Regions from separate parts of the Arthrobacter sp. 05L417 genome, predicted to be linked through region 2. Evidence: predicted binding sites of a transcription regulator. Region 2 holds the regulator's gene; the other holds the start of a gene.
What was found. The regulator HrcA, encoded in region 2, represses chaperone genes, less so after heat shock. The targets are predictions, from matches to a motif close to TTNGCACTCGNNNNNNNCGAGTGCNAA.
Positions count from the first base shown of each region.

Region 1: groES (co-chaperone GroES) is a predicted target of HrcA. The motif match lies at 2,157-2,183, and genes of this name have one in related genera.

Region 1 covers NZ_JBFTOG010000001.1:267,812-271,222, forward strand. The annotation lists gene groL (chaperonin GroEL) at 15-1,625, opposite strand; gene groES (co-chaperone GroES) at 1,712-2,008, opposite strand; gene AC1DJW_RS01215 (hypothetical protein) at 2,233-2,643, opposite strand; gene AC1DJW_RS01220 (THUMP-like domain-containing protein) at 2,721-3,411, shown strand, end outside.
Region 2 covers NZ_JBFTOG010000006.1:66,341-69,751, reverse strand. The annotation lists gene AC1DJW_RS07575 (16S rRNA (uracil(1498)-N(3))-methyltransferase) at 1-404, opposite strand, end outside; gene dnaJ (molecular chaperone DnaJ) at 407-1,537, opposite strand; gene hrcA (heat-inducible transcriptional repressor HrcA) at 1,606-2,619, opposite strand; gene AC1DJW_RS07560 (DUF3097 domain-containing protein) at 2,800-3,411, shown strand, end outside.

The DNA.
Region 1 (3,411 bases), on a different contig from region 2:
GGAGGCGGTGGGGACTAGTGGCTGTGGCCTGCGTGCTCGTCTTCCTCGGCCGGCTTCTCGACAACCAGGGTCTCGGTGGTGAGAACCAGGGCTGCGATGGACGCGGCGTTCTGGAGCGCGGAGCGGGTGACCTTGACGGGGTCGATCACGCCAGCGGCGATCAGGTCCTCGTACACTCCGGACTTCGCGTTGAATCCGTGGTTGTCTTCCAGCTCGGCAACCTTGGCGACGACGACGTAGCCGTCGAAGCCGGCGTTCTGGGCGATCCAGCGAAGAGGCTGGGTCAGGGCGCGGCGGACGATGCCGACGGCGGCAGCCGCGTCACCTTCCAGGGCCTTGACTGCGGCGTCCTCGTCCAGTGCCTTGAGCGCGTGGATGAGGGCGGATCCACCGCCGGAGACGATGCCTTCTTCAAGGGCCGCACGCGTGGAGGACACTGCGTCCTCGATGCGGTGCTTCTTTTCCTTGAGCTCGACTTCGGTGGCTGCGCCGACCTTGATGACGCCGATGCCGCCGGCCAGCTTTGCCAGCCTTTCCTGCAGCTTTTCCCGGTCCCAGTCGGAGTCGGTGCGTGTCAGCTCGGCGCGGATCTGGGCGACGCGTGCTGCGACGTCCTCGGGCGTGCCAGCGCCGTCAACGATGGTGGTGTTGTCCTTGGTGACGGTGATCCGGCGGGCACTGCCGAGGACCTCGAGGCCAACCTGGTCCAGGGACAGGCCGAGCTCCGGGGAGACAACCTGTGCGCCGGTCAGTGTGGCAATGTCCTGCAGCATGGCCTTGCGGCGGTCGCCGAAACCCGGGGCCTTGACGGCAACGACGTTCAGGGTGCCACGGATACGGTTCACGATCAGCGTGGACAGTGCCTCGCCGTCGATGTCCTCAGCGATGATGAAGAGCGGCTTGGCAGCCTGCAGGGCCTTCTCAAGGAGCGGCAGGAATTCCTGCAGCGAGGAGATCTTGCCCTGGTTGATCAGGATGAGTGCGTCTTCCAGAACGGCTTCCTGGCGTTCCGCGTCAGTGACGAAGTACGGGGACAGGTAGCCCTTGTCGAACTGCATGCCCTCGGTGAGGACCAGTTCGGTCTGCGTGGTGGAGGACTCTTCGATGGTGATGACGCCATCCTTGCCGACCTTGCCGAAAGCCTCGGCGAGAAGCTCGCCAACCTCATCGCTCTGGGCGGAGATCGCGGCAACGCTGGCAACCTGGGTGCCTTCTACTTCGCGGGCGTTCTCCAGGAGGCGGGCAGCCACGGCCTGGACGGAAACCTCGATACCGCGCTTGATTTCGCCAGGGGCTGCTCCGGCGGCAACGTTGCGCAGGCCTTCCTTGACGAGGGCCTGTGCCAGCACGGTGGCCGTGGTGGTGCCGTCGCCAGCGACGTCATTGGTCTTGGTGGCGACTTCCTTGGCCAGCTGCGCGCCAAGGTTCTCATACGGGTCGTCGAGTTCGACTTCGCGGGCGATCGTCACGCCGTCGTTGGTGATGGTGGGAGCGCCCCACTTCTTGTCCAGAACGACGTTGCGGCCACGCGGGCCAAGGGTGACCTTGACGGTGTTGGCGAGCTTGTCAATGCCTGCTTCGAGCGAGCGACGGGCAGCGTCGTTAAACGCAAGCTGCTTTGCCATGGTTGTGTCCTTTCAAGACGGAAAACCCGCACCGCTGATTCGACCGGAAGAAGTCCGACTCGATCTGCGATGCGGGATCCAGGGAATTACTTAACGACGATCGCCAGAACGTCGCGGGCGGACAGAACGAGGTATTCGTTGCCGCCGGTCTTGACTTCAGTTCCGCCGTACTTGGAGTAGATGACGACGTCGCCGACGGTTACGTCGACGGGGACGCGGTTGCCGTTGTCATCGAAGCGGCCGGGGCCAACTGCAACAACTTCGCCTTCCTGCGGCTTTTCCTGTGCAGTGTCCGGGATGACCAGGCCGGAAGCCGTGGTCTGCTCTGCTTCGAGCGGGCGGACAACAATGCGATCCTCGAGAGGCTTAATGGAGACCGACACTCGGATCTCTCCTTTACGTGAGGTAGTACATGGACTATCAAACCAGGGGTGCCGTGGCGTGCTTACCGTCGTCGCGGTGCCGGTAAGTGCCTGGCGGCATGATTAGCACCCGCCTAGGGAGAGTGCTAATCAAGACTCTATGTAAGCATTAGCACTCGGTCAAGGCGAGTGCCAGAATTCCGTCACGGGTGAACGTCCCAAGAGCCGCTTCCGGCTCGAGTAGTTCATTGCCCGGCGAGGTCGTCGAAGTCAACGTCCTCACCGTCGTCGTACTCTTCCTTCGGCGCGTTTCCGCGGTTCAGGTAGAGCACTACGCCGCTGGCGAGCGCGACGACGCCGAACACCACCAGCCCGACGATCGCTCCGATGCGCGCACCGGTGTAGGTGTCGCGGATCTCCCGGGCCTCATCCGTGGCGTCCTGGACGCTCTTTCCGGTCATCGAGTAGGTGGCAGCGTTGAAGGAGTCGAGGAAGAAAATAATGATCAACAGCGCGATGCAGACAATGGCGATCAAGGCACCCACGATGAGCGCGGGGCGGGCATACTTGGAGAGATTTCCGGCGAACGGGCGTTTATCGGGGGCAAAGGGAGAACCATTGGCGTCGTCAGGCTGGCGTACTGGGTTGTCTTCCATGGCATCAACCCTATCCGCCCGGGTGCTCCCGGCTCCCCCTCCGCACTGTATGACGGGCGAGCACTAGGCTAGTTCCCATGGCTGACACACCCCAGGACCAGATTGCCCCCTTGCTGACAACGGAGGGTTGGGAACTGCTGGCATCCTTGGGACCATACCGTGACGGCGAAGCGTTCGCCCTCAATGCGCGCCTGCGCAAAGATGGCCACTCCCCCGCACTCGTGGCGGCCGTCCTCACCCAGTCCAGGCTCCGCACGCGGGCCGAGGCCAAGTTCGGAGAATTCGCCCGTCAGATGCTCTTCACCCAGGCGGGCCTGGAACAGGCAACCCGGCTCAATGTGGCAGCCAGGCACGCCGAGCGATTCGCCAAGGCGGGCACGCAGCACGTAGCGGACCTCGGCTGCGGGCTTGGAGCCGACTCCATGGCGATGGCCTCCATGGACATCAAGGTCACCGCCGTGGAACTGGATGAGACCACCGCAGCGTGCGCCACCATCAACCTCATGCCTTTCCCGCATGCGTCGGTGGTGCACTCTGACGCTACGTCCGTGTCCCTCGACGGGGTCGACGGCGTGTGGCTCGATCCGGCGCGCCGCACGACGTCGTCGTCGGGTACCAAACGGATCTGGGATCCGGAGGCGTTCTCGCCGCCGTTGTCCTTCGTTGAATCGCTTGCCGCTACCGGCAAGTCCGTCGGGGTCAAGATGGGCCCGGGAATGCCGCACGAATCGGTTCCGGCCGACTGCGAGGCACAGTGGGTTTCGGTGG
Region 2 (3,411 bases):
TGCCATTTGGCGTGGGCTTTGGCAGCCCGGTCACCCTTCCAACGGACGATGGAACGTTCCGCTTGCCAGGGCACGACGGCATCGATCCCGAGTTCCGTTGCCGTTTCGACGGCAAGCTCGTCCCGGTCGCCTTTCGCGAGGGCCTGGACCAACACGAGCCGCACCGTCGGCTGGTGCTCCTCCTGGACGGTGGAGGCAAGGACTGTCAAGGTTCCCTGCCCGGATTCCGTCACGGTGCCCGTGAGCCGTTTACCGGCACCGTCGGCGATATCGACCGATTCGCCGATTTCAAGGCGCTTGACGGTGACAGCGTGCCTTGCTTCGGCGCCGTCGAGCACGAAAGCGTCACCAGGGCCGAGCCCGTCAAGCGTTCCGGCTGCTGTGAAGAATACGGGGTTGCTCACCGCTACAGGTTACCGAGCTTGTCCCGCAGCTTCGCGAACATACCGCCACTGGCCACGAGCTTGCCTTCGGTGAACTGCTCTCCGCGCAACTTCGCCAGTTGGCGTAGCAAGTCTTCCTGTGCGGCGTCGAGCTTGCCGGGCGTCTCGACGTGCAGGTGCACCTTGAGGTCTCCCCTGCCGTAGCCGCGGAGGTGGGTGACGCCGAGCCCGCGCAGGGTGATGACTTCGCCGGATTGCGTGCCGGACTTGACGTCGATCTCCTGGGGGCCATCGAAAGTATCAAGCTGAAGCTCGGTACCCAATGCCGCGGCGGTCATGGGAACGCTCAGCGTTGCGTGAAGGTCGTCGCCTTCCCTTATGTAGGTGGAATCGCTGTTGACCCGGATCTCCACGTAGAGGTCACCGGGAGGTCCGCCGGCGGGACCTGCTTCGCCTTGCGACGATAGCTGGATGCGGGTTCCGGTAGCAACGCCGCCTGGCACCTTGACGGTCAGTGAACGGCGGCTGCGGATACGGCCTTGGCCGCTGCACTCATTACAAGGATCCTTGATGATCGAACCGAAACCTTCGCACGATCCACACGGTGCGGCCGTCATGACCTGGCCGAGAATCGAGCGCACAGCACGCTGGACCTGGCCCGAGCCGCCACAGATGTCGCAGCGCTCGGGGTGGGTGCCCGGACGGCAGCATGAGCCCTCGCAGGTGGGACAGATGACAGCGGTGTCCACCTCAAGCTTCTTGTTGACACCGAAGACGGCCTCGCGCAGGTCGATGCGGACACTGATCAAGGCGTCCTGCCCGCGGCGCATGCGTGATGCGGGGCCTTGCATGCCGCCACCTCCGCCACCGAAGAAGGTGTCGAAGATGTCCTGGAAGGCGAATCCCTGGCCCGCGTAGCCTCCGCCGAAACCGTTGTCGGTCCCGTTCTCGTTGCCGGTGGCGTCGTAGACGCGGCGCTTCTGGGGGTCGGAGAGGACCTCGTAAGCGTGAGTTACGGCCTTGAATTCCTCGGCAGCGCCGGCACCTGGGTTCACATCGGGGTGCAGCTTTCGTGCGAGCTTGCGGTAGGCCTTCTTGATCTCCTCGCCGGTTGCTTCCGGCGAGACGCCCAGAACGTCATAGTGGCTGCTCAAAGTCGGTATCTCTTCCTTGTTTTACGGTTACACTGCGTTTCTTGTGCGGCGGTTTCCAGCCGAAGCCGTCAGCCGCCCAGAATGCGGGAAAGGTAGCGTGCGACGGCACGGACGGCCGCCATGGTGTTCGGATAGTCCATGCGGGTGGGTCCAAGAATCCCGATCTTGGCGCTGCTGCCCGGACCGTAGCCCGTGGCAACGACGGAAGCTTCGGAGAGCCCGTCATAGGGGTTTTCGCGCCCGATGCTCACCGTGACGCCCCGGGGGTCCTCCGCCATGTCCGACAACAGCCGCAACATGACCACCTGCTCCTCGAGCGCTTCGAGGACCGGACCGATGCTCAGCGGGAAGTCCACATTGGAGCGGGCCAGGTTTGCCGTGCCTGCCATGACCATGCGTTCGTCGCGGCTCCGCTCGGCAAGCCTTTCCAGGCCGAGGGCAAGGGCGCCGGCAAGGTTCCGGAGCGCCGGCGGGCACAAGGCAACCACCGAGGGCAGGACCTGCGGCATGAGGTCGAGCTGGGAGCCGGAAATACTCCCAAGGAATCGCCCGCGCAGGGCCATGAGCTCTTCGTCGGTGGCGTCCGCCGCTGCGTGCACAACTCCCTGTTCCACTTTGCCCGAATCGGCGATCAACACCACCAGGATCTGGCGCGGCGCCAAAAGGACAAACTCGATGTGCCGGACGCGCGCGCGGCTCAGGTGCGGATACTGTACGACGGCGACCTGGTTGGTCAGTTGGGAGAGGAGCCGGACGGTGCGCTCAAGGATGTCCTCGACGTCGTCGGGTCCCTCAAGCAACGAGTGGATGGCCCGGCGCTCGGCAGCCGAAAGCGGCTTGACCTCGGAAATACGGTCGACGAACAAGCGGTAACCCTTGTCCGTAGGGATGCGGCCCGCACTCGTGTGGGGCGCCGCAATGAGGCCTTCTTCTTCCAGGAGGGCCATGTCATTGCGGATGGTGGCGCTCGACACTCCCAAATGGTGCCGTTCGACCAAGGCTTTGGAGCCGACGGGCTCGCGGGAGTGAACGTAGTCCTCCACGATGGCGCGCAACACTTCAAGCTTGCGTGGTTCGCTCACTGCCCACCTCCGATCAACATTTCAACAGTTAGCACTCAACATGCCCAAGTGCTAACAAGTCTAGTATGAGCCACCTCGTTGTTAGCATTGGTACCGCTCGCGGCGAACATGATTCCCGCGCGGTCCTGCGGCATGCCACGGACCGTGACCGATCCCCTAGCGCAAAGTGGTGTGAAGACCGTGTCTTACGACAATTGGGGCCCGCAAGACCTCTCCTCGCCGGCCAAACGGCAACTGCCTGAAGTGCCCGTTGAACGCGGGATGGTTCTCGAGGACGTTCAGTCCGGTTGGGTCGGGGCCGTGACCAGGGTGGAGAAGTCCGGAGGCATGCACATTGTGGTGCTTGAGGACCGTCGGGGTAAGACCAAATCGTTCCGGCTCGGCTTTGGATTCCTGCTGGAGGGCCAAGCAGTGAAACTCCTGCCGCCAGCGCCACGCCCGGCCGCCAAGGGCGCGCCGCAAGCAGGCAGGACGGCATCAGGTTCCGTCCGCGTCGCCGGACAGCGGGCCCAGGTCGCCAAGGCAAGCCGGATCTGGGTGGAAGGCAAGCACGACGCCGAACTCGTGGAAAAGGTGTGGGGAGACGATCTCCGGGTGGAGGGCATCGTCGTCGAGCCCTTGCACGGCGTGGACGATCTCAAGGCGGCCATTGCCGCGTTCTCCCCCGGGCCGGGCCGACGGCTCGGGATCCTCGTGGACCACTTGGTCCCGGATTCGAAGGAGTCGCGGATTGCTGCCGACGCCATGACGCTGCCGGGCGCCACGGGAAACGTCCTGATCGTCGGTCACCCC